2 regions of the Enterococcus mundtii genome follow, and region 1 is predicted to be linked to the other one. Evidence: riboswitches for the same ligand, from Rfam matches in the RefSeq annotation. Region 1 holds a riboswitch; the other holds the start of a gene.
What was found. Region 1 has a riboswitch for thiamine pyrophosphate ahead of thiD (bifunctional hydroxymethylpyrimidine kinase/phosphomethylpyrimidine kinase). Riboswitches for the same ligand answer to the same signal wherever they lie in the genome.
Positions count from the first base shown of each region.

Region 2: it holds a riboswitch for thiamine pyrophosphate, as region 1 does, so the genes downstream of both, thiT (energy-coupled thiamine transporter ThiT) here and thiD (bifunctional hydroxymethylpyrimidine kinase/phosphomethylpyrimidine kinase) in region 1, are expected to answer to the same signal.

Region 1 is NZ_CP018061.1:1,935,765-1,941,580, reverse strand. Features, by position in the region: gene thiE (thiamine phosphate synthase) at 1-140, opposite strand, end outside; gene thiM (hydroxyethylthiazole kinase) at 130-942, opposite strand; gene thiD (bifunctional hydroxymethylpyrimidine kinase/phosphomethylpyrimidine kinase) at 939-1,751, opposite strand; TPP riboswitch at 1,828-1,925, opposite strand; partial or broken gene EM4838_RS09140 (TfoX/Sxy family protein) at 2,152-2,409, shown strand; gene EM4838_RS09135 (InlB B-repeat-containing protein) at 3,109-4,581, shown strand; gene EM4838_RS09130 (SDR family oxidoreductase) at 4,765-5,565, shown strand; gene EM4838_RS09125 (BglG family transcription antiterminator) at 5,582-5,816, shown strand, end outside.
Region 2 is NZ_CP018061.1:2,861,144-2,866,959, forward strand. Features, by position in the region: gene EM4838_RS13365 (hypothetical protein) at 143-919, shown strand; gene thiT (energy-coupled thiamine transporter ThiT) at 973-1,557, opposite strand; TPP riboswitch at 1,641-1,743, opposite strand; gene EM4838_RS13375 (ribose-phosphate diphosphokinase) at 1,767-2,735, opposite strand; gene glmU (bifunctional UDP-N-acetylglucosamine diphosphorylase/glucosamine-1-phosphate N-acetyltransferase GlmU) at 2,825-4,198, opposite strand; gene purR (pur operon repressor) at 4,354-5,172, opposite strand; gene EM4838_RS13390 (metal ABC transporter permease) at 5,348-5,816, opposite strand, start outside.

The DNA of each region.
Region 1 (5,816 bases):
GAATTGGCTTTTTTTTCTCTCAACTGTAAGACAGTGATACCACCTTCAAGTGCTTGTTGCACTGCTTCTTGGAGTGTTTTCTTTTTCAGCAGTGACTGATCGGTCACTAGGTATAAGGAATAGTTGATGTCATTTTTCAAGATAGTTTCCTCGCAGTAGTAATGTTTCCCGATCAATGCGGCTGATTTCATCAATCAATGCGATCCGAAAACTTCCCGTACCAGCCGTTTGTTCCAACGTAAGCTCACCAGCAATCCCCATGGTAAGAACGGCTGTGGTTGTGGCGTGGAAAAGATGTTCAGGAAAACCCCCACAAAAGCTAGCAATCAATGAAGTGAGCATACAGCCAGTGCCAGTGATCCGACTCATTTCAGGACAACCATTGTGCACTAAGATTTTACGCCGCCCATCAGAAATCACATCTGTCGCACCGGTGATCACTACGATACATTTGTGAGCGGTTGCTAATTGATCAGCAATCTGTTGGGCTTCTTCAATGGAGCTTGCATCATCTGCCGAGGCATCAACACCTTTCGTTGTGCTTGCGATCCCTGCTAAAAAGCGGATTTCTGAAATATTGCCACGAATCACTGCGCATTTCAAGTTTTCCATGATCGTTTTTGCTGTTTGATTACGAAACTGTGAAGCCCCTGCACCGACTGGATCAAAAATGATTGGGATACCTTTTTCATTGGCTGTTTGCCCAGCTAAAAGCATCGAAGCTACGGTACGTTCATTTAAAGTACCCATGTTTAGTACCAATACCTGTGACATTGCTGTGATTTCTGCTACTTCTAACGCTTCATCAGCCATAATCGGTGAACCGCCGATCGCAAGTGTGACATTCGCACAATCATTGACCGTTACATAGTTCGTGATATGGTGGACCAAAGGATTTTTCATACGGACCGTTTCTACAGCTGTTTTTAAAAATGTATTCATTGACTTTGTTCCTCCTTAAGACCATTGCGATAGAGTGAATAGAAATGATTGGTTGGGCCATGACCTTCGCCCAATTCTAGTGAATGTGCGATTGCAGTAGTGATATATTTTTTTGCCTTGGAAATTGCTTGGTCTAATGGTACGCCCAAAGCGAGTTGTGAGGCAATCGCTGAAGAGAAGGTGCAACCAGTGCCATGGGTGTTTTTTGTGGCGATTCGTTCAGACGTATAGGAGTAAATATTTTCCCCATCATACAATATATCAGTGGCTTCACCTGAGCGATGCCCTCCTTTGATCAAAACTGCAGAGTGACATCTTTCATAAATGGCTTTTGCTGCTCGTTCCATTTCTTCCAGGGAAGTAATCGAGCAATCTGCGATTTTTTCTGCTTCTGGAATATTTGGAGTGATCAAAGTAGCTAATGGTAAAACGTTTTTGATCAATGTATCGATTGCTTGTGGCTCCATCAAGGCATCGCCATTTTTTGCATACATCACAGGATCTAGTACAATATTTTTAGGTTGCCATTCTTGTAGACTGCTTGCGACAGCTAACATCGTATCTGCACAAGACAACATACCGATTTTGACTGCATCAGGATAGATGTCCTCGAAAACAGCTGTCATTTGTTCATTGATAATTGTTGGTGCGATGTCTTGGTATGAGATCACACGAGCGGTATTTTCAGCGACTACTGAGGTGATCACAGACATTCCATAAACACCATGAGCGGCAAATGTTTTTAAATCGGCTTGGATACCGGCGCCCCCGCTACAGTCTGAACCAGCAATAGTTAGTACTTTTTTCATCAGATTCCTCCTTAAAATAGAAAAAAGACATTCTTCCAGTATAGAAGAATGCCTTGATTGTTTCGATTTCGCATCAACAAAAAGGACATTTGCTCCCTACGCTGGTATCAACCAACAGGTTCAAAGGGTCAGGTTTTACCTTCTCAACGCGATAACGTCCCCCTGCAAACAAAATCATATTTAGTTACGAACCAATGATATCTGAAAAAAGCAGAAGATTCAAGTTTTACAGGAGCAAGCCTACATTGAGCAGCTAAAAGAAACAGTTTACTTTCTTTCGAAGTAGCGTTCTTATCTGAATTGCTAGTGCGTTTCTCAAAATGGTATACTAAAGAAAAACGATAGAATATTCTAAGTGTACTATGCAATATATCAAAGCCAGACTTTTGGAGGGAATCTCATGACAGAGTTAAGTAATCTACCGAATATAGGGAAAGTATTAGAAGAAAATTTACGAAAGATTGGTGTGACAACGGAAGAACAATTTAAAGAAAAGGGAGCGGAATAGATATTTTTTGAAATTCGTCAAAAGGTGGACAGTGGCGCCTGTCTCCATATGCTATATGGAATCGAAGGAGCGAGAAAAGGCAAGCCTGTGCAAGCTTTATCAAAAGAGGAAAAAGAAAAGTTGAAGCAATTCTATCGAAGCCTATGCTAAAAAAATAAGCAATGAAATCTGGACATGGTGGCTAGTTCCGGATTTCATTGCTTATTTTGGTGTACCTTTTTTAAAAAAAGTTAATTGTTATAGACAGATGAGCAATCATTTTATTTTACTTTTCTGTTCAACATAATCGATAAAGTTAGAAAATATGAAGTGATTAAAAAAATATATTTGTGAATTTAATAACATTGTTGAGTTTTTTTATAACTTCAAATAGAAATATACATAGCTTGAAAGAAGCAATGGAATTAATTTAATTTAATAAACAAGATAACTTAAACCAAAAATAGAACATATTTAATTACTGTTTTATTGGCATTCTGAGGATTAGGTATGTAAAAATTCATACAATTTTAATGTTTAATTTGTTATAATTTACTTGAGATTAAGATATTTATCATCTTTATAAACTGCTAAAAACAGCTGATTAATTAAAAAATAACAATTTCAAAGGATAATCTAAGGCTTTTATATTTTTTGTAATATTAATAATAAATTAAAAGCGAATGGAACATCACAACTAAATAGAGAGGCAGGAGTTTAAATTTATGATCGAGTTTATTATCATTATTTTTTTCGGAAAAAGGGGGTTTAATAAATAGAGGTATATGCGATTTTTATTGTTCATCATTGAGCAATTTAAAGTGTTAACACAATATGGTTATTGACTTCATGCCAGAATGGAGGATCATTATGAAAAAGATAGTATCGTGTTTTATTGTTTTTCTTGTATTTGTAGGGTTCAACCCAAATGTTTCTGCGGCAACTTCAGGAGTCAATTCAGAAGTGTCTTATTCTGCAAATGGCATTGATTATTATGACGTCGGGGAAGATGAAATGATCCCGTGGCGCTTTAATGGTGCACAAATCAATCCTGGAAGTTCTCCAGGGATTTTTTCAACACAAGTGAAGCTATTATCTCAAAATCAACAAAGTGGTGTGGCAATGGTCATGGTTGATCTAAGTACGCTAGATAATACTGATGCGGAAAGAAGAAATCCTAGTGAGATGGAGCTGGAAGTTTTTCTAAATGGGACCTCATTAGGAAAATATCAGGTCGGCGAGCTATTCAGTCATACGAATCCATACCTAGATCCAAGTGTACGTATGATCGGAGTTCCATTTTCCATCGAAGGTGAAATCGGTGATATAAATACACTTGAAATTCATGTTTCACTACCTGTAGATGCATCCAATGCTTCGCGAGTAGCTGAAATTAGAGTAAATGCCTCATTTACACCAATTGAATCCTATACGGTGAGTTATGTCGATGGCGTGGAGAATGAAGTTGTATTCGAGGATCAAACATTCAAACGTATTGAACCAGGAGCTACGACACCTACTTTTGGTGAAGAGCCAACAAGAAAAGGTTATACATTCGCTGGTTGGAGTCCAACCGTCAGTGAGACAGTAACTAGCAACGCAATCTATACAGCCATATGGGAACCCGTTCCGACTTATCAGGTCAACTATACAGACGGTGTACCAGATGAGGAAATTTTTGCAGATCAAGTCTTTAAAGATTTAGTCGCCGGTTCTGCGACACCCACATTTAGTGGGCAACCTACAAGAGCTGGGTATACATTTAAAGGATGGGATAAAGCAGTAACTGATACAGTGACTGGTGATGTAACTTACACAGCTATTTGGGAACCTGTGATTCCACAAACCATCAATTACCAAGTGATCTATACAGACGGTGTAGAAAATCAAACTGTTTTCGATAATCAAGTGTTTTCAGATTTGACTAAAGGCGTAGCAACTCCGGCGTTTAGTGGAACGCCATCAAGAGAAGGCTATAAATTCATCGGTTGGACGCCAACTGTCAGCGAGTTTGTTGAAGGTGATATGACTTATACCGCACAATGGGAAAAATTGCCAAAATTCATTGAGCCTGTGTCACCACCAATCAAACAAGCAGAGGTAAAGAAAGTGAGTGAAACAGTCAAAACGACTGAAATAACTAAAGCGATAACAAAAGTAATGAATAAGGAACAAGTCACGTATACTAAAACCCCCATCAACCATTCAAGAAAAGTCAGACAGCTTCCGAAAACAGCAGAACAATCGATGTACTCGAATATCTTGGTTGGCTTGGGTATGATCATAGTCTTTATAGTGGCAATATACTGGTTGAAACGTTCAAAATCAGAAGGTAGCCGATAAAACTGAAAGATAATGCTCATGTAAAAAAATAGAATAGAGCAAAGAACTAGTAAATAAAAAAAGCATCACTTATAAAAAGACATTAAGTCAGATTTTTTTTGGAAACTCAAAAAAAGTCTGGCTTAATTATTTTCCTCTACGTAGCTATACTGAAAGCGTAAACAAAAAAAGGGGTGATCGCTTATGACAAATTGGCTGAACATTGAGGGGAAAACGATTATTGTAACCGGAGGATCTTCTGGTATCGGGAAAAGTATCGTCGAAAGTTTATTGGAACAACATGTCAATGTAGCAAATTTTGATATTAAAGATTCGACACTTAAACATCAACGATTATTGTTTGTAAAAACCAATATAACATTACGACAAGAGGTAGAAGCTGGAGTTGCAAAAGTAAAGGATCACTTTGGTACGATCGATGGGTTGGTCAACAATGCAGGAATCAACATTCCGCGCTTATTAGTGGATAAAAAGCACGCGCACGGGGAATATGAATTATCCGAGGAAGTCTTTGACAAAATCATCGCAATCAATCAAAAAGGTTTGTATTTGATGACTCAAGCAGTAAGTAGAATTTTAGTTGCTAAAGGAGAAGGAGTTATCATCAATATGTCTTCTGAATCAGGACTTGAAGGTTCAGAGGGACAAAGTGCTTATGCTGCAACGAAAGCCGCTGTCAACAGCTTTACTCGATCTTGGGCAAAAGAGTTAGGAAAATCAAATGTTCGGGTAATAGGGATTGCTCCAGGAATCATGGAGGAAACCGGACTACGCACACTTTCTTATGAAGAAGCCTTGGCCTATACTCGTGGCATCACGATTGAAGAGCTTAGAGCAGGTTATGCCAAAACAAGCACGATTCCATTAGGTCGAAGCGGGAAATTAAAAGAAGTCGCTGACTTAGTTAGTTACTATCTATCTGATCGTTCGAGTTATATCACTGGAGTAACCACAAATGTGGCCGGAGGAAAAACTAGAGGATAAAAAGTGGGGGAAGTAAATGACGGTAGTGAACAGATGGTATCAAATTCTACAATTACTGGTTACCCACAAAGAAATGAGAATCGGCGGGTTGAAACAAAAGCTGAATACAAGTACGCAAACGGTGAAAACCAGCATTGAATCTTTAAACGAAGAATTGATTGGAATTGCAGAAATCGTTCAACATAAGAATGCTTTTCATATCGAAATTGAAAATTTTGAAAAATTTGACTTGATAATGAACGGCAGTTTGA
Region 2 (5,816 bases), 930 kb from region 1:
TATATAAATTTTTACTCTATGTTCATCTTTTATTCATAAAAAAAAGTTGCTTTGTAATCGAATTTTAAAATAAAAGAAACAAGCTTTTTTTCAGTAAATGTTGTAAAATGAAAGGGATGAGATACAGGGGAGGAGGAGCATGATGAGTGATTCAGTATATGTACATATCGATACAACTAGTAACGCCGTTTTGACCAAAGGGCTGACTATCAATGATTTTTCAAATAGCATCGTGCATTTCCCTCAAAATCTACTTTTGTTGGACCCTTCCGCATCTGCTGGAGAATATGAATCACACACAGGCTTGAAGGTCATTCGTGGAACTGAGAATATCCAAAGATTTTTCCAAACCGTTCGTAGCCGTAACAATAATACGGATCTTAAATGGATCGATTTTACTGATTTGACGATGTTAAAAGAATTAAGTCCTTTAGAAATCTCAGAGTTGCTTTATTTTGGTCATATGAAAACACATCTCCATTCACCTTTTTTCTATAAATTACAAAATAACTTTGTTTATTTTGATTTGAGCGATCATCTAGGTAGAACCTATTATCGTTATTTAGATGAATTTTATCGGATTTTTGCCAACAAATTAAGCACGATCTTGGCGGGGAAAATCAACGAAAAAAAATCATTCTTTCGAAAAGAGATCCCCGTTGAAAAAATCAGTGTGGAGATACTGAAAAAGATGCGTAATTTGATGCAAGAAGGAATCATTTTTTCGTTTGATCAAGCAGGTTTGGTCGATGACAAGTATGAGATCCCGATTTATGTCATTGAAGATTACGTTTGGAAATTAAAAGGGACACGTTACTTGGAAGAAAAACCGGTAGCTGTTCTCGTCTATCATGCCACTCAACAACGTTGGCAACTAGACGGCAACGTTTCTGATTTTGTCTACAACACATTTGTATAATGACATTCAACTCCACTAAAAAAGCGTAAAGGTAGCTACCTTTACGCCTTTTTTTAATTTTTGCTTTTACGTACTTGCAATCCTTCTCCTTCAAATAAAGAAGGAACGGTCTGTTCAATACCTAGTAGGACAATAGTTGTTACAATCCCAGTAGCTAACCCACTAGCGCCATTCATGACTAAGGAGAACAACCATGGATTCATCCCCCATAGTGCGAAACTTCCCCAAAAAGCAACCCCAGCGACAAAATGCCAGAAATATCTGGCAGTCACACCAACGAATGTCGCTAAAATGATCGTTGAGGCCATTTTCTTACGATTGCCTTGCAGATAACTCTGCTGCATTCTTTGCGAAAAAATCCCTGCAACGCCAGCAAACGTGAACGCGATCGGATACTCGATCAATACTTGGATGACACTCAAATAATAGACAGTTCCCATGGGAAAATGAAGGATTCCCCACAGAAAGGCCGATCCCATACCAGCTTTCCAACCCCTTCTCAAGGCAAATAAAGTTAAAGGGATTTGTCCGAGCGAGATTGCAAAACTACTACCGATTTGTAGAGGAATCATCGACAATACTAAAGATAATGCTGCGACGATCGTTCCCTCGATCCAGACACGATGATTCTTATTCATAAAAAAGCTTCCTCCTTTATAATTGGACATCACAAAGGAGGAAGCAAGTTTGTTTTTTTACAAACAGCTTCGTGCTTTCACACTAGCTATTCATTCACAATTCCTACGCTCGCATAACCGAAACAGGTACGAAGGGTTTAGAATATATTCAGTCTCAGCCCAAAATGGACTCCCCTTTGTGATTGTAATTATTTAGTTTTTGTTTTCCTTTATCTTTTTGTTTCAAATAAAGGACTAACTGGTTTGTTTTCATGGATACGTTTGATTGCGTCACCCATCAAACCACCAACGCTTACTTCGTCAATCTTATCAATTTTGCGATCTTCTGGCAAATAGATTGAATCCGTTACGACTAAGCGCTCGATTGCAGAGTCTTCGATTCTTTGTAAAGCAGGTCCTGACAGTACAGGATGTGTACATGAAGCATAAACGCTCACTGCTCCAGCTTCTTTCAACGCATTGGCAGCCAATGTGATCGTTCCAGCTGTATCGATCATGTCATCGATCAAGACACACGTTTTGCCTTCTACTTGACCAATAATATTCATCACTTCTGCCACGTTTGCTTTTGGACGGCGTTTATCAATGATTGCAATTGGTGCTTTTAAAAATTCAGCCAATTTGCGTGCACGAGTAACACCACCATGGTCAGGTGAAACAACGACAACATCATCGCCTTGAATCCCTTTTTCTAAGAAGTAATTCGCAATCAGTGGTGCGCCCATCAAATGGTCGACCGGAATATCAAAGAAACCTTGGATTTGGACTGCGTGCAAGTCAAGTGTCAACATTCTTGTTGCTCCAGCTTTTTGGATCATATTTGCCACTAATTTTGCAGTGATTGGTTCACGCGCGCGCGCTTTACGGTCTTGACGTGCGTAGCCGTAATACGGCATTACAACGTTGATCGTTTTGGCACTTGCACGCTTCAATGCATCGATCATGATCAACAGTTCCATCAGGTTATCATTTACCGGACTACTTGTTGATTGAATAACATATACGTGTGAACCACGGATACTTTCTTCGATATTGACTTGGATCTCACCATCACTAAATTGAGTGACGGATGATTTTCCTAATTCAACCCCAACAGCTGCAGCAATTTTTTCTGCCAATGGACGATTTGAGTTTAATGCAAATATTTTTAATCTTGGATCAAAGTAATGTTTGGACATGAGGACCTCCGCTTTCTTTTTCACAACTCTACTACCTAATAAATACTAGTCATATTTGCCGAATAAATCAAGTGATTTTGCAAAAAGTATCATTTTGAATATGGGAGTTTCTTCGCGTATCCTTCTTTATTGACTTGTCTAGCGCGTGCGATTGCCATCGCATGTTCAGGAACATCGTTAGTGATCGTCGAACCAGCAGCGATACATGTATTCTCTGCCACTTCCACTGGCGCCACAAGATTCGCATTTGACCCAATAAAACTATGGTCACCGACTGTTGTATGATGTTTTGCTTTTCCATCATAATTGACAAAGACGACACCACACCCCACATTGATTTCTTCACCTAGTGTGGCATCCCCGACATACGTCAAGTGTCCAACTTTTGTATTTTTGCCTATTTTCGCATTTTTCACTTCTACAAAGTTGCCGATATGGACGCCTTCTGCAATTTCTGCTTTTGGACGCAAATGGGCATACGGTCCTACATCTGCTTTACTTTTGACCACACTGTGTTCGATCACTGAGTTTTCAATGACTACTTGGTCACCGATCTTGCTGTCAACAATACGTGAATGTGCACCGATAAAACAATCTTCGCCAATTTCTGTTTCCCCTTGGATCTGAACGCCCGCTTCGATCACTGTATCTGAACCAATCACAACATCTGCATCAATATACGTAGTTGCAGGATCAACAAAGCTAACGCCATTGACCATATGTTTTTTGTTGATTCTTTGGCGCATCAACTCGTTTGCTTTTGCTAGTGCCATACGATCATTGACACCCATACACTCATCGAAATCTTCCGTCTGATACGCAGCAACTGGATTTCCAGCATCTTTCAGGATCTCAACGATGTCTGTTAAATAATACTCGCCTTGTGCATTGTCGGTTCCTACTTTATCCAATGCTTCAAATAACGCTTTGTTATCGAAACAGTAAGTTCCTGTATTGATTTCTTGAACTAACGCTTCTTCTGGAGAAGCATCTTTTTGCTCAACGATTTTTTCAACGATTCCTACATGGTCACGAATGATTCTGCCATAACCTGTCGGATCTTCTGCTTGTGCAGTCAAAATCGTGGCACTTGCATTTTTCCCTTGATGGTATTCAAACAAGTTGTTCAACGTCTCAGTTGTCAACAAAGGGGTGTCACCACTAATGACTAACGTTGTGCCTTCCTTGCCTGCTAAAAATGAGGCTGCTTGTAGTACCGCATGACCCGTCCCAAGTTGTTCAGCTTGTAACGCATACTCGCTGCGCTCGCCTAACTGAGCTTTGACTTTCTCTGCACCGTGACCAACGATCGTCACGATTTGATCAGGGTTTGTCTCACTTACACGGTTGATGATATGTTCGACCATCGGTTTTCCAGAAACAGGGTGTAGGACCTTGTATAGTTTTGATTTCATGCGAGTACCTTTACCCGCGGCTAATATGATTGCATAACGTGCATCCAAATATGTCACTCCTAAATTACGATTTATTATTTTTAGTTTAGCCCAGTCGCTCTTTTTTTTCAACTAAACGTTCATTTTAGCAACCAGGACGCAAAAAAAGAAGAGACATCATCCATCGCCTCTTCTTTTTCCATAGCACCGCTATGTTCGTTGTTTTATTCTTCGAAATAGTTACCTGGTACTACAGTGATATTTTTCGTTTTTGTATCCACATCTTTGACGTAAAGTAGTGACGTGTAGTCATTGATTGCGCGATGTCCGTTGAATTTTGATTCCGCAAACACAGTGATACCGACAAGCTCAGATTCAAATTCTTCAATCAAGCTCTTCATTCCGTTCACTGTTCCGCCGCCTTTCATAAAGTCATCGACGACAAGCACGCGAGAACCACGTTTCAAACTTCTTTTTGATAGTTCCATTTTTTCGATCCGTTCCGATGAACCTGAAACATAGTTCACACTCACTGTAGAACCTTCTGTGATCTTAGAGTCACGACGAACGATGACAAACGGTGCGTTCAAGTAATAGGAAACGGCTTGAGCGATTGGCACCCCTTTTGTGGCTACAGTCATTACAGCATCGATTTTTTCTCCTAAATATTTTGAGGCAATGATTTTCCCTACTTGACGTAATAGCTCAGGTTCTCCTAATAGATCAGATAAGTAAACATAGCCTCCAGGGAGTAAACGGTCTTGTTCAGACAAGCGCTCAGCTAGCGATTCAACATATTTCTTTGCTTCTTCGTAGGAAATCTCCGGAATGAATAGAACACCTCCGGCTGCACCAGGGATTGTTTCAAGCGTTCCGTAACCTCTTTCTTTAAATGTTTTTTTGATGATCCCCAAATCTTCACTGATCGAAGATTTAGCAGATTCATAACGTTCGGCAAAGCTTGTTAATGAAATCAATTCATGCGGATGATCTAATAAATACTGTGTCATATCGACAAGACGCTCACTGCGACGTACTTTCAAAAATTCCAGCTCCTTTTTCCAACAAATTTTATCGTGTTTCATTATATAAGTTTTTTCGGGAAAATTCGAGCATTTTATCCAAAATTAAGAAAATAGTTCGGTATTTATAAAAAAACAGGTAGCTATTTAAGACATTTGTTTGTCCCAAATAACTGCCTGTTTTTCAAATAGTAATCTATTTTTTCCTTCTAATTCCTAATAAAATACGTTTACTCAAGTTGACTAATAAGAATAAAAAGATAAATACTAACGTGATAGTTGCCCCTGGAGGTGTATCCAAGTAAAACGAACTAGTCAACCCAGAAAGCATACCAATAAAACCAACGATGATACTAATCAATATGACAATATTGAAGCTTTTCCCTAAACGCATCCCGATTGCTGCTGGTAAAACCATAATAGCAGAAATCAGCAACGCGCCTGCTATCGGGATCATAACAGCGATTGCTACCCCAGTAATGATATTGAACATCATTGACATCCAACGAACCGGCAGTCCATCGACATGAGCGGTGTCTTCATCAAAGGTCAACACGTACATCGGACGTTTGAATAAGAAAAACAAAAGACCGATCACTGCAAACAAAATACCTAGGAATAGAACTTGTGGCCAAGTGATCGTCACAATCGATCCAAATAAATAA